Regions from separate parts of the Kumtagia sp. genome, predicted to be linked through region 3. Evidence: predicted binding sites of a transcription regulator. Region 3 holds the regulator's gene; each other region holds the start of a gene.
The links. Region 3 encodes LexA, which represses DNA repair genes until DNA is damaged. Its sites were predicted from a motif close to TGTTCNNNNTGTGTTCNG; they were not measured.
Positions count from the first base shown of each region.

Region 1: a site for LexA is predicted at 1,797-1,814, ahead of AC5JDC_RS15225 (DNA recombination protein RmuC). Genes of this name have one in related genera too.
Region 2: a site for LexA is predicted at 1,985-2,002, ahead of recA (recombinase RecA). Genes of this name have one in related genera too.

Region 1 is NZ_JCACER010000044.1:39,569-44,034, reverse strand. Features, by position in the region: gene AC5JDC_RS15240 (LptA/OstA family protein) at 1-199, opposite strand, end outside; gene lptC (LPS export ABC transporter periplasmic protein LptC) at 213-821, opposite strand; gene def (peptide deformylase) at 1,216-1,746, opposite strand; gene AC5JDC_RS15225 (DNA recombination protein RmuC) at 1,848-3,095, shown strand; gene AC5JDC_RS15220 (hypothetical protein) at 3,179-3,310, shown strand; gene AC5JDC_RS15215 (sulfate transporter family protein) at 3,345-4,094, opposite strand; gene AC5JDC_RS15210 (adenosine kinase) at 4,240-4,466, shown strand, end outside.
Region 2 is NZ_JCACER010000083.1:27,402-31,867, forward strand. Features, by position in the region: gene alaS (alanine--tRNA ligase) at 1-604, opposite strand, end outside; gene recA (recombinase RecA) at 846-1,928, opposite strand; gene AC5JDC_RS22060 (hypothetical protein) at 2,093-2,611, opposite strand; gene tig (trigger factor) at 2,835-4,316, opposite strand.
Region 3 is NZ_JCACER010000096.1:36,432-40,897, reverse strand. Features, by position in the region: tRNA gene AC5JDC_RS24425 (tRNA-Cys) at 1-44, opposite strand, end outside; gene AC5JDC_RS24420 (hypothetical protein) at 352-621, opposite strand; tRNA gene AC5JDC_RS24415 (tRNA-Asn) at 803-877, shown strand; gene AC5JDC_RS24410 (BA14K family protein) at 976-1,410, shown strand; gene lexA (transcriptional repressor LexA) at 1,601-2,320, shown strand; gene AC5JDC_RS24400 (ComEC/Rec2 family competence protein) at 2,339-4,466, opposite strand, start outside.

The DNA.
Region 1 (4,466 bases), on a different contig from region 3:
CGTTGCCGACGAACACCGCCTTGCTCTCGCCGTCGACGACCTCGAGGCGGTCGCTCTCGATCTGGATCGGCAGGCCGCTCGAGATGCTCAGCCCTTGCAGACGGCTGGTCGCGCTCTCCTGCGCGTGCAATTGCCCGATCGCCGGCGCCAGCGCGAGGAGCGCGATGCCGGCAGCTAGACTGAACCTGTTCCCGCTCATCGGCGTCCCACCCCTATTGACTGGCCGTCTCGGCCTTTGGCGGCACGATGTTCACGCGCACGCGCTTATCGAATACCACAAGCTTGCCGTTCTGTTCGACGGAAAGGGCATCGGAGTTGATCGAACCGTTCTTGAAGCGGATCTCGACCGGCTTGTCGGTCGTCATCCGCCCGCCCGCGATATCGATGAGCGCCGATCCGAGCTTTGCCTGCGAACCGTCCGACGTCGTTATATTGATCTCGCTGTTCACGTCGAGAGTGTTCATGTTGCGATCGAACACACCGCGCGCGGCGTCGATCGTCGCCGACATCTCGTCGTTGAGCGGCAGCGTCGCGGCGATGCCCTGCAGTTCGACGATCGCCTCGTTGGCGATGTCCTGGACCGCCCGCAGGGCGCTGACCGAATAGGGCCGGTTGTCCTCGGTGAAGCCTTCCAGCTTGGGATTGGCCATCACCAGCTTGCCTTCCGAAACGGCGGAGGTCTCGGCGACGATCTCGACGCTGCCCGGACTGGAGCGATAGGACTGGAACAGGAACAGCGCCGCCATGACCAGGGCCAGCGCCGGCAGCGCGATCTTCAGGGCGCGGACGTTGCGGGAATGGCGGGCCGCCGTGCGGAACATCGCGAGGCGATCGGTCCCGGACCGGCCAGGCACGTGCGGCGGCGCTGCCTCGGGCGTATCTGTCGAACGTGCCAACATTCAGTTACCTGTCTCGAATTCCGCGATCCGCCCTAGCCGCAATGCCGGACCGCTATTTGGGCTGATCGCGAAGAACGTGCCGAAAGCCACGAATTTATGGCGGCCGCGCAATGCCACCTTCGCTCACGCGGCCTGTCGTCGACGCGGGGGAAATCGCCTACACCGGATGCAGACCCCGCCTTCCGCTATAATTTGGGCGCTGTGATCACCGGCGCCAAGCATAACGTTTGTGCAATATGGTGCTGTTCGGGCGAATTGTCAGCCCTCCCGGCACCGGAACGGTCAAGCTTCGACATCTTCCTGCCATCCGGCGCGCTCAGCCGGCCATGCGGGTCGGCGGCTTGTCCTTCGCCAGCTTGCGGAACTTGCGCACGATGATGTCGCGCTTCAGCCGTGAGATGTGGTCGATGAACAGCACTCCGTCGAGATGGTCGATTTCGTGCTGGAGGCACGTCGCCAGCAGGCCGTCGGCGACCGCTTCGCGGGCGTTGCCCTCCAGATCGAGATAGTTGACCCGCACGGTGGCCGGCCGCTCCACCTCGGCATAGTAGTCCGGGATCGACAGGCAGCCTTCCTCGTAGACCGATCTCTCGTCCGAGCGCTCGACGATCTCCGGGTTGATGAAGACCTGCGGTGCCTTGGGCTCGTCCTCCTTGGCGAGGTCGATGACCAGCATGCGCAGGGGCTCGCCCACCTGGATCGCCGCCAGCCCGATGCCCGGCGCGTCGTACATGGTGTCGAGCATGTCGGCGGCGAGCTTCCTCACGGGCTCGTCGATGCGCTCGATCGGCTTGGAAACCAGGCGCAGTATGGGATCGGGAAGGATAATCAGCGGCTTGATCGACATGCGCATCAGGTAATGGCTGGCGCGGGGGGCGTCAACGGGATCGCCGCGCCTGTTCCTGTTTTGATCTGCGCGGGTCGCGCGAATCGGTTATGGTCGCCGCCATGAGCGATCTCGCAACCATCCTCGCCGAACCGATCGCCCGGATCGGCGCGACCGTTTTTACCCTGGGCCAGGCGCTCGCCGGGCTTGCCTTTTTGCTGCTGCTGTTGCTGGTGGCGCTCGTCGTGTCGCTTTGGCGGTCGGCCTCGGCCCGCGCGCTCGCCGCCGGCGAGGCGGCCGAGCATGCGCGCGAGACCGAGGCGCGCATGGCCGGCATCCTCCAGGCGCAGGCCGAGATGCAGGGGCGCATGAGCGCCGTCGCCGACACGCTCGGCGCCCGCCAGGCGGAACTGAACCAGACGATCGGCCAGCGCCTCGATTCCCTCACCGGGCGCATCGGCCAGACCATGGCCGAGCAGACGCGCTCCACCCACGAGAACCTGGCGCGGCTGCAGGAGCGGCTCGCCGTCATCGATACGGCCCAGAACAACATCCGTTCGCTGGCCGGCCAGGTCGTCCAGCTTCAGGCGATCCTGTCGAACAAGCAGACGCGCGGCGCCTTCGGCCAGGCGCGCATGGAGGCGATCGTCGCCGACGGGCTGCCGATGGGCGGCTACACCTTCCAGGAAACGCTGTCGAACGGCAGCCGGCCGGACTGCGTGGTGAAGATGCCGAACGGCGCCCCGCCGCTGGTCATCGACGCGAAATTCCCGCTGGAGGCCTGGAACGCCATCCGCGCGGCCGCCGAAGCCGACCAGACCGGCGAGGCGCAGCGCGGGGCGCAGCAGGCCTTCCGCCGCGACCTCGACGTCCATATCCGGGCGATATCCGAAAAATATCTGCTTGCCGGCGAGACCCACGACACCGCCTTCATGTTCGTGCCGTCGGAATCGATCTTCGCCGAGATCCACGAGAATTTCGAGCCGGTGATCCAGCGGGCGCATCGGGCCCGCGTCGTCATCGTGTCGCCGTCGCTGCTGATGCTGTCGATCCAGGTGATCCAGTCGATCCTCAAGGACGCCTCGATGCGCGAGCAGGCGCATCTGATCCAGGGGGAGGTGGTCAGGCTGATGGAGGACCTCTCCCGCATGGACGAGCGCGTGCGAAAGCTGCAGGTGCATTTCGGCCAGGCCAGCAAGGACATCGATGACATCCTGATCTCGGCCTCGAAGGTCGCCAAGCGCGGCCAGAAGATCGAGGCGCTGGAGTTCGGAGATGCGTCGCAGGCGGCCGCCGAGGCGCAGCCAGCGCGCGGCGCCGAGAGCAAGACCGGCCAGTTGCGGCTCAGGGTTGTCGACGACCGCGACTGATGCCCGCCCTTGCCGTTGCGCGGCATCTTGCGCGACGGCCGGACTCCTGATTCACTCCGGCAGTCTCAACAAGAGGATCGGTCATGGCAAAAGGTCAGATGCGACCGGGCAAGGAAACCCGAAAGCCGAAGAAGGATGCCAAGAAGGCAGGGACCGCCGGCGCGATACAGGCGCCGCCAGTGCCGGCCTTGAAGCTCAAGGAAAAGAAGAAATAGCCTTGCGCGTCGCCGGCGGATCGGTGCCGCGACATCAGGGCGCGGCGCCGGTCTGCCGTCGTGCGGCTCCGCCGGTCGTGGCGGCATTGTCCCGGGCGGCCACCGCCTTGTGGAGATGCACCATCATGGCGCAGGCGAACAGCGGCGACAGAAGGTTGAGCAGCGGCACGGCCATGAAGCCGGCGATGACCAGTCCGGCCAGGAAGACCGTGCCGGCATTGCGCCGCCGCAGATCCTTGGCCTCGGCTTCCGGCCGGAAGCGCATCGCCGCGAATTCGAAGAACTCGCGGCCGATCAGATAGCCGTTGACGACGAAGAAGGCGCCGATGTTGACGCCGGGCACGAGCAGCAGCGCCAGCGCGAGCAGGTTGCCGAGCACGACGATGCCGAAGAACTTCAGCGACAGCACCAGGCTGGCCAGCACCGGCAGCGCCCGGCCAGGCGGGTCGGCCGGGTAGTCGGATCGCTCGACCAATTCGGCGACGTCATCCAGGAAGAGGCCGGCGACGATCGCCGTCACCGGCGCGATCAGCAGCGCCAGGACGAAGGCGAGGCCGAGCCCGGCGGCGATCGCGGCCAACAGGCCGAGCCAGCCGGCCCATCCCGGCAGCCCGGGCAGCAGCGCCTCGAGCCAGGGCAAGGCGAGCCATTCGACGGCTTCCTTCAGCCCGAACCACGCCGCCACCAGGGCGAGCAGGGTCAGCCCGAGCGTCTTGAAGAAGACGCCGCGGAAAGGCCGGCTGAACAGATGGCCGGCCGCGGCGCGCGCGGCGTCGAGGATCATGCCGGGCTCCCTCCGGTTGCGGTTCGCCAAGCACATGGGGACTATCGGGCGGCCCGGCAAGATTTTTGTGCGGCGCCACATGGTCTCTGGACCATTTCGTGTCGGACGTGCAAGAAGACGGGGATTTGTCCATCGGAGTTTGTTCATGAGCCAATTCGATGTGCTGTGCATCGGCAACGCGATCGTCGACATCATCGCCCAGGCCGACGAGGCGTTCCTGGTGGAGAACGGCATCATCAAGGCGGCGATGAACCTCATCGACGCGGATCGCGCCAACCTGCTCTACGAGCGCATGGGGCCGGCGATCGAGGCCTCCGGCGGCAGCGCCGGCAACACGGCGGCTGGCATAGCCAGCTTCGGCGGGCGCGCCGC
Region 2 (4,466 bases), on a different contig from region 3:
AGAATTCGAGGAAGCGGTCACCATCCTCTTCCGGGCTGCCGGGAGGGCCGCCCCAGATATGCTCGCCGCGATCGATGAAAATCTCCGAGCACGGCCCGCAGGGGCCGGTATCGCCCATCGCCCAGAAATTGTCGGAAGTCGGGATGCGGATGATGCGGTCGTCCGAAAAGCCGGCGATCTTCTTCCACAGATCGGCAGCCTGATCGTCGGTGTGATAGACGGTGACCAGCAGCTTGTCCCTGGGCAGGCCGAAATCCCTGGTGATCAGGGTCCAGGCGAGCTCGATGGCGCGCTCCTTGAAATAATCGCCGAAGGAAAAATTGCCGAGCATCTCGAAGAAGGTGAGATGACGGGCGGTGTAGCCGACATTGTCGAGATCATTGTGCTTGCCGCCGGCGCGCACGCATTTCTGCGAGGTGGTGGCGCGGGCATAGGCGCGTTTCTCCAGTCCGGTAAAGACGTTCTTGAACTGCACCATGCCGGCATTGGTGAACATCAGCGTCGGATCGTTGCGCGGCACGAGCGGGCTGGAGGCGACGATCTCGTGACCGTTCTTCCCAAAATAGTCGAGGAAGGTCGACCGGATCTCGTTAACGCCACTCATATCACTGCCTTTGCTTGATCCCGCCCGGGAAAAATGGGTACGGCCTTTTAGCGGCAGCGCCGAACCCTGTCCACGGGGAGCGGAACGGCGCGGCATCCGGCGACACCGCCACCCGCGCGCCAATCCTGCGCCGTTCCGCCGGCTTGTTCCCTTGCTTCAACCGTCTATTCCCTCAAACGCAAAAGCCGCCGGCACTGCTGCCGGCGGCCTGGATCAGACAAATGCAGGGGAAGTAGCCGGCTTACATCTCCGCGGCGTCGTCGAAGCCGCCGTCCGAGCCGTTCTGGAGAAGACGCTCGGCGATCAGCCCGGCGTTCTGGCGCAGCGCCATCTCGATCTCACGCGCCGTCTCGGGATTGTCGCGCAGGAACAGCTTCGCATTCTCCCGACCCTGGCCGAGACGCTGGGAGTTGTAGGAGAACCAGGCGCCCGACTTCTCGACGACGCCGGCCTTGACGCCGAGATCGACCAGTTCGCCGGTCTTGGAAACGCCCTCGCCATACATGATGTCGAACTCGACCTGCTTGAAGGGCGGCGCGAGCTTGTTCTTGACGACCTTCACCCTGGTCTGGTTGCCGACAACCTCGTCGCGGTCCTTGACCGAGCCGATGCGGCGGATGTCGAGGCGCACCGAGGCGTAGAATTTCAGGGCATTGCCGCCGGTCGTGGTCTCGGGCGAGCCGAACATCACGCCGATCTTCATGCGTATCTGGTTGATGAAGATCACCATGGTGTTGGAGCGCGAGATGGTGGCGGTGAGCTTGCGCAGCGCCTGGCTCATCAGCCGCGCCTGCGCGCCCGGCAGCGAGTCGCCCATCTCACCCTCGATCTCGGCGCGCGGCGTGAGCGCCGCGACCGAATCGACGACCAGCACGTCGATGGCGCCGGAGCGCACCAGCGTGTCGCAGATCTCGAGCGCCTGCTCGCCGGTATCCGGCTGCGAGATCAGCAGATTCTCCAGATCGACGCCGAGCTTTCTGGCATAGACCGGATCGAGCGCGTGCTCGGCATCGACGAAGGCGCAGATGCCGCCCTTCTTCTGGGCCTCCGCCACCGTGTGCAGCGCCAGCGTCGTCTTGCCCGAGCTTTCCGGCCCGTAGATCTCGATGATGCGGCCGCGCGGCAGCCCGCCGACGCCGAGCGCAATGTCGAGGCTGAGCGAGCCGGTCGAGATCGTCGCGATCTCAACGACCTGCTCGTTGGCACCGAGCCGCATGATCGAGCCCTTGCCGAACGCGCGCTCGATCTGCGACAGCGCCGCGTCCAGAGCCTTTGATTTGTCCACCGATCTGTCCTCAACAAGCCGCAATGTGTTTTGCGCCATGATACATACCCCTTGATCGTCTATGAAGGCCATGCGGGCCGATATCCCAGACTCTTTGTACTTCTTTTGTTCTATTTTTGCAAGATGGACAACATCTTGATTTAATTTAGCTTTGCAGAAAACGTTCCGCGCCCGTTCCAGGATGGCGGCCCATCGCCCTGCCGTTAGGGCACCGGCGTGCCGCAGGCCTCGGCCAGTTCGACGAGCGTGTCGCTGATTCCGGCGACGTCGAACACCGCCTCGCCCCTGCCGGAGAAGACGCCGAAACGCCACGACATGTTGAGCCGCCTGGCGCGCGCCAACCGGCCCACCGCATGGTCGCCGTCGAGCCGCAGCGACCGGCTCATGCTCACCAGCGCCCACTCCTCGGAAAAGGCGCCGCCATTGTCGAGTCGGATGGTCACGGCCGTCCGACCCTCCCCCGAGATGGCGCGGCGCACCTGAACCTCCTGGCGCCATACCGGATAGCGGCGCGTCTCGCAGGAAACGACCAGCGCGGGATGGTATTCGATGGTGCGGTTTCCGGCCGTCAGCGTGTTGAGGCTGTAAAGCGTGGCGCTGGCCGCTCCCTGCCCGCGCGAAATCTTCCAGCGGCCGAACTGCTGCGCATCCGCCGGCGGCACCGACAGGGCGACGACTGCCAGCGCCGCAAATATCCATCCAGCCGCATGCCTCCACGCCATCCCCGCCCTCTTCCGCCGATACGCGCCTTTGGATCGCAACTTTGACGGGATCGGACGCGAGAGCAAGGCCTTATCGGAAAGCCGGCTGCGCGCCACGGGCCGGCGGTCGCCGACCGGAAACCGGATTATCCGTACCCGGACGTGCGCCGGATCGCCACAGGCTCCGAAAAACAAAGGCCGCCCCGAAGAGCGGCCCTCGCGGATGATTTCGGACGGCGTGGCGTTATTCCGCGTCGGCGTCCTTGGCGGCGGCCTTCTTCTTCGCCGGCGCCTTCTTCTTCGGCTCCTCGGCGGCCTCGTCGGCGCCGGCCTCGGCCTTTTCCGCCTTCTTGGCCTTTTTGGCCTTGGCCGGCTTGGCGTCGGCCTCGTCGTCCTCGGCCATCAGCTCTTCCTTGCTCACCTTGTTGTCGGTGACGGAAACCAGGCCGAGCAGGTGATCGACGACCTTCTCCTCGAAGATCGGCGCGCGCAGCGTGGTCAGCGCCGAAGGATTGCCGCGATAATATTCGTAGATGCCCTGCTGCTGATCGGCCGGGAAGCGGCGGATGAACTCGAACAGCGCCCGCTGCAGCTCCTCGTCGGAGACCTGGACGCCGGCCTTCTCGCCGATCTCGGCGAGCACCAGGCCGAGACGCACCCGGCGCTGCGCAAGCTTCATGTAGTCGGCGCGGGCCTCCTCCTCAGTCGTCTCCTCGTCGGCGAAGGTGCGGCCGGCGGCTTCGAGATCGCGGTTGACCTGGGCCCAGATGTTGTTGAACTCGGCCTCGACGAGCTTGGACGGCGCCTCGAAGGAGTAGTCCTTGTCGAGCTGGTCGAGGAGCTGGCGCTTGACCTTCTGGCGGGTCATGGAGCCGAACTGGCTCTCGATCTGGCCGCGCACGATCTCGCGCAGGCGCTCGAGCGATTCCAGGCCGAGATTCTTGGCCGTCTCGTCGTTGATCTCGAGCTCGCCGGGGGCGGCAATCTCCTTGACGGTGACGTCGAAGGTCGCTTCCTTGCCGGCCAGATTGGCGGCGGAATAGTTTTCCGGGAAGGTCACGGTGACCTTCTTCTCGTCGCCGGCCTTGGCGCCGACGAGCTGGTCCTCGAAGCCCGGGATGAACTCCTTGGAGCCGAGCACCAGCGGCTGGTCGGTGCCACTGCCGCCGGCGAAGGCTTCGTCGCCGATCTTGCCGACATAGTCGATGGTGACGCGGTCGCCTTCCTTGGCCTTGCCGTCCTTCGGCTCGTAGCTGCGGGCGGATTCGGCGACGCGCTTGACCTGCTCGTCGATCTCCTCCTCCGGAACGTCGTAGACCGGGCGGGTGACGGAGATGCCGGAGAAATCCTTGATCTCGAAGGCCGGGATGACTTCGTAGGCGAGCTTGAACTCGAAGTCGCTGCCGCCCGCGAGAATCTTCTCCGCCTCCTTCTCGTCCTCGGTCATGGTGATCTCGGGCTGCATGGCAGCCTTCTCGCCACGTTCGGCGACGATGTTGCGCGGCGTGTCCGAGAGAATCTCGTTGACCACCTCGGCCATGAAGGATTTGCCGTACATCTTGCGCAGGTGCTGAAGCGGCACCTTGCCCGGGCGGAAGCCGTTGATCCGGGCTTTGCCGCGGGCGGTCTCGAGCCGCGCCAGCAGCTTCGATTCCATGTCGCCGGCGGGCACCGTCACGGTGATCTCGCGCTTCAGGCCGGAATTCAGAGTTTCGGTAACCTGCATCATCAAACCTTTGTCATCTCGCTGGCTGCGACCGCTCGCGTCCATGAATTTCTGCATGCCGGGCGGCAATCTGTCGCGTGTGGAGAAACCGTGACCCTGTCGAACCAGGGGGGAGATGTTCTCTCTGCGCGCCAGGACTGTCGGTAAGCC
Region 3 (4,466 bases):
GCAAGGATTTGCAGTCCTCTGCGTAACCACTCCGCCACGAGGCCAGACCGCCATGCGTTCTGTGCCTGCTCAATAGGTTAACCGACCGGGCCGGGTCAAGTGACAGCGCTGCAGGGAAAGCGTCCCTTTCACATCATTCCGCGAAACGGGGTGGCCGACGTGTTTTTTTCGCATCACCTGATTAAATCCGCATCCGCCGCTGGATTCGTCCGGGAAAGCCCTCCCGAGCAGCGGCTTGAGAGGGCGTGACCGGGTCGCCGGCTGGGCAAGGAAACCGCGCCGGCCGACCGTGACCCGCGACCGTCGCGGTGATTCGAGCCCGTGCCGGGTCAGGCTCTGTCGGAATTCCGCTCAAGGCCGTCGCCGCCGCCCCCACCAGACCGCACCACGGCGACGCACACGGCGCACGGAGGCGAACTCGTAGGAAAGCACCAGCAGCCCGAGCGGGACCATCCAGAAGCCCAGTATCGGCAGGAAGCCGAGCACGCCGCCGACGATGAGCAGGACGCCGATCGCGATCCGCAAGGGGCGCGACTTCGGCATGCGTAGCTCGCGACCAAAAACGGAGATCGTCCGATGCGCCTGCCGGTGCCTTTCCTTGTGCTGCGGTTTTCCGTCCATCGACCGTCTCGTTTTGCGTCGCAGTCTTCGGTCGCGACGGCCTCCGCCAGCCGCATTCCCCGATTCCGCGTGCTCCGCCGTTCACATAGGACAGCAAATCGATCAAAAAAATGCCCAACGGCGCTTTGCAAAGCCGAAACGGGTTTGCTATAGCCAGCCGCGTTGCTGAACGAGCACCTGTTCCCCGGTAGCTCAGCGGTAGAGCAACCGGCTGTTAACCGGTTGGTCGCTGGTTCGAATCCGGCCCGGGGAGCCACTCCTTCCGAAAATCGATACGGCCCGCATGGAAATGCCATCCCGGCTGGCATTGATCGCTCGCCCGGAAAGATGCCCCATTTCCGGGATTTCTGGCCGATGGCCCATCGGTCCGCTCCCGGGTCACGCGACGGCATCAATTGTTTACGAGCGGTGGAACTGCCGCGTGCCGATGACAGTTGGTCGCAGGTGCGTTACCGAAGGTCACAGAACGATGGACCGGAGATCGGCGGAGCCGTCGTATTCTCCCTGGCGACTGTCGTAGCAGCCACGGCGTTGGCGCTTTATGCGGCCAGCATCGGGGTGTTCGACAGCCAGCCGGCCGGACGGTTGCATTTGGCGTCGATGGTTTCGGTCCCTCCGCCGCCGCAAGACAGTGCCGGCATCGACGGGATCACCACGTCCTCGGTTGCCGGGACGCCGGCCCGCCCCGATTGCAACGTCGTTGCCTGCGCCAGGGCCTATCGCAGCTTCACGCCGTCCGACTGCACGTTCCAGCCTTTCGACGGCCCCCGCCGTCTTTGCCGGAAGTAATGGGGCGTTTTACCACGCTTTCTGCTTGCCGTGCGGTGTAGGCACCGACAAGACGCCGAAACATAATATTTTTCAGCCATCGTGCCCCTGTCGCGGTCCGTTAACCCGACATTTAGCGGTTGCGGAACACAAATGGAACAGATAGTGTTTGTTCTGGTTTTGTTTTGACGCGATTCCGGATGGGGCCAAGATGCTGACGCGCAAGCAATACGAACTCCTGCTCTTCATCCATGAGAGGCTGAAGGAGTCCGGCATTCCTCCCTCCTTCGACGAGATGAAGGAGGCGCTCGACCTGGCGTCGAAATCCGGCATCCACCGTCTGATCACCGCGCTCGAGGAGCGCGGCTTCATTCGCCGCCTGCCCAACCGGGCTCGCGCGCTGGAGGTGATCCGCCTGCCCGATACGATCGCGCCAGGGCTCGCTCCCGCGCGAAAATTCTCGCCCAGCGTCATCGAAGGCAGCCTCGGCAAGCGTCCCGCCGAGCCGGCGCGGGCGCCCGTCGCCAGCAACGACGACGAGGCCGGCCCCGGCGTCTCCGTCCCGGTCATGGGCCGCATCGCCGCCGGCGTGCCGATCGACGCCATCCAGCATCGCACGCATTCCATCATGATCCCTCCGGAAATGCTGTCGGGCGGCGAGCACTATGCGCTGGAGGTCAAGGGCGACTCGATGATCGAGGCCGGCATCCTCGACGGCGACACGGTGATCATCCGCAATGCCAACACCGCCAACCCCGGCGAGATCGTGGTGGCGCTGGTCGACGACGAGGAGGCGACGCTGAAGCGTTTCCGCCGCAAGGGCGCCTCCATTGCGCTGGAGGCGGCCAACCCCGCCTATGAGACGCGCATCTACGGGCCGGACCGCGTACGGGTCCAGGGCAAGCTGGTCGGCCTGATCCGGCGTTACTGATTTTTCGGCGGGCGGACCTCAGGGCCGGCCGGAGGTCTCCCCGGCATCGGCACCGGACGACGGTTTGGGCGAGGAATCGGGAACGATCGGGACGCGGTCCACGCCATCGCTGTCGGCAGTGGCAGCTCGGCTATCCGTTGCTGCCCTCGCAGGCACGTCCGTTCCGGCGGGTGCCAGTGGGTCCTGCGGCTTGCCCTGCTTGCCCCGGCGATAGGGCGGCAGCCCGCGTGCTTCGCGTGAGAAGACGCGATGGCCGTGCCATGGCCGCTCCGGCAGGCCGATGGCGAAGTCGATTTGCGGCGGTCCCGCGCCGGGCGTGAGAAAAACGGCGGCGCTCCCCGAGCGCGCAAGGTCGCGCCTCGTCACCACCGCAAGTCTTTCATCGGCGCATTTCAGCGGAACGGCCGCGTCGTCGAGCACGATGACGGCAGCGAAGGCGCAGGCGCGCCGGGCCTCCTCCGCATCTGCGGTGTGGACGACGACCGCCCCCGACATAAGGCGCGCGGCGCAACCGGCAGGCCCGCACAGGAAGCCGCCGCCGTCGCGGGCGGCAAGCGCGATCGATTCGAGGGTTGGCCCGTCCGTCTCGCTTCCGGCCGTTTTTTCGTTCCGTGCGGCGGCCGGCGGGACATCGTCGATCGGGTCGCCCTGCCGTGGCCGGTTTCCGCCGGTCTCGCGCTTGTCGGCGGTCGGCCCAGGCCGCTCGACGATGCGTTGTGGTTTGTGCACCGCCCTTCCCTCGAGAGCCCGCTGCCAGTTCTGGGCAGTGAACGCGTTGGCGCGCGTTCGGTTGACGGCAAGCCCGTCTTGCGCGTCGAGCAGTCCGACCAGGGCGCCGTCCTCGGAAACCAGGACATCCGGCGGGCCGACATTGTCGAGCGTCAGCAGGCCGGCAAGGGCGAAGGGAAGTGCCGCCAGCCTCAGCCATGTGGTGGCGACCGTGGCAATCACCAGGGCGAGCGTCAGCAGCAGCACGGAACCAACCGAGATCAGGCCGACCGCATCCACCGGCGAGCGCCGTGAAAACCACTCGGCCACCGCCACCATCGCGGAAATCCCCTTGCCCATCAGATCGAGGAAAGGTCCGTCCAATCCGAACGGCATCGCCGCGGCGGCAAGGACCGCCGCCGGCATCACCACCACCGAGACGATCGGCATGGCCACCAGGTTGGCGCCGAGGCTGAGCGGGGCGATGCGCTGGAAGTGGTAGGCGCCGTAGGCCGTGGTGGCGAGGCCGGCGACCAGCGAGGTAACGAACAGCCCGACGGCTATCCCGACGGTCCGGCGCAGCGCCATGGCCGCGAACGATCGCTGCGCCGACATGGTCCCCGCCTCCGCGTTGCGCCGCTCGCTCCACCAAGCATAGGCAGCGACCAGCGCCGCGGTCGCGGCGAAGGACATCTGGAAGCTCGGGCCGACCACTTCGTGCGGCGTGAGCACGAGCACGATGATCGCAGAGATGGCGAGATTGCGCATGGTCAGCGCCGCGCGGTCGCACAGCACGGCCACGAGCATCACAGCCAGCATCAGGAAGCTGCGCTGCGCCGCGACCTCGCCGCCGGAGATGGCGAGGTAGCCGGCGACCGCCGCCAGGCCGCCCGCGGCGGCGTATTTCTTCACCGGCCGCCGCGACGCGAATCCCGGAAACAGGGCCATCCCCGCGCGCAGCGCCCCGATGACGACGCCGGCGACCAGCGCCATGTGCAGGCCTGAGATCGAAATCACATGATAGAGCCCGGTGCGCCGCAGCGCCTCGCTGGTCTCGTCCGGGATGCCGGCGCGCACGCCGACCATCAGCGCCGCGGCAATCTCCCCTTCCGCCCCCGCGACCCGCTGGCGGACTCGTTCGGCAATCCGGTTGCGGATGTTCTCCAGCGCTGCCGTGAACCGCCCGGCCAGGCTCGCGGTCCGCGGGGAGACAAGCTCCGGCCCGCTCATGAAGAAGCCGCTCGCGCCGATCCCGTCGAAATAGCTTTCGAAGGAGAAGTCGTAGCTGCCGGGCCGCACCGGTCCCGACGGCGGGCGCAGCCGCACCAGGCCGCTCACCGTCGAGCCCACCGCGACACCTTCGGGCAGCTTGCGCGCCGTGGCGCGGATACGCTGCGGCGCGTAGCGCAACTGCGGGCGCTCGGTCGACGCGACGTCG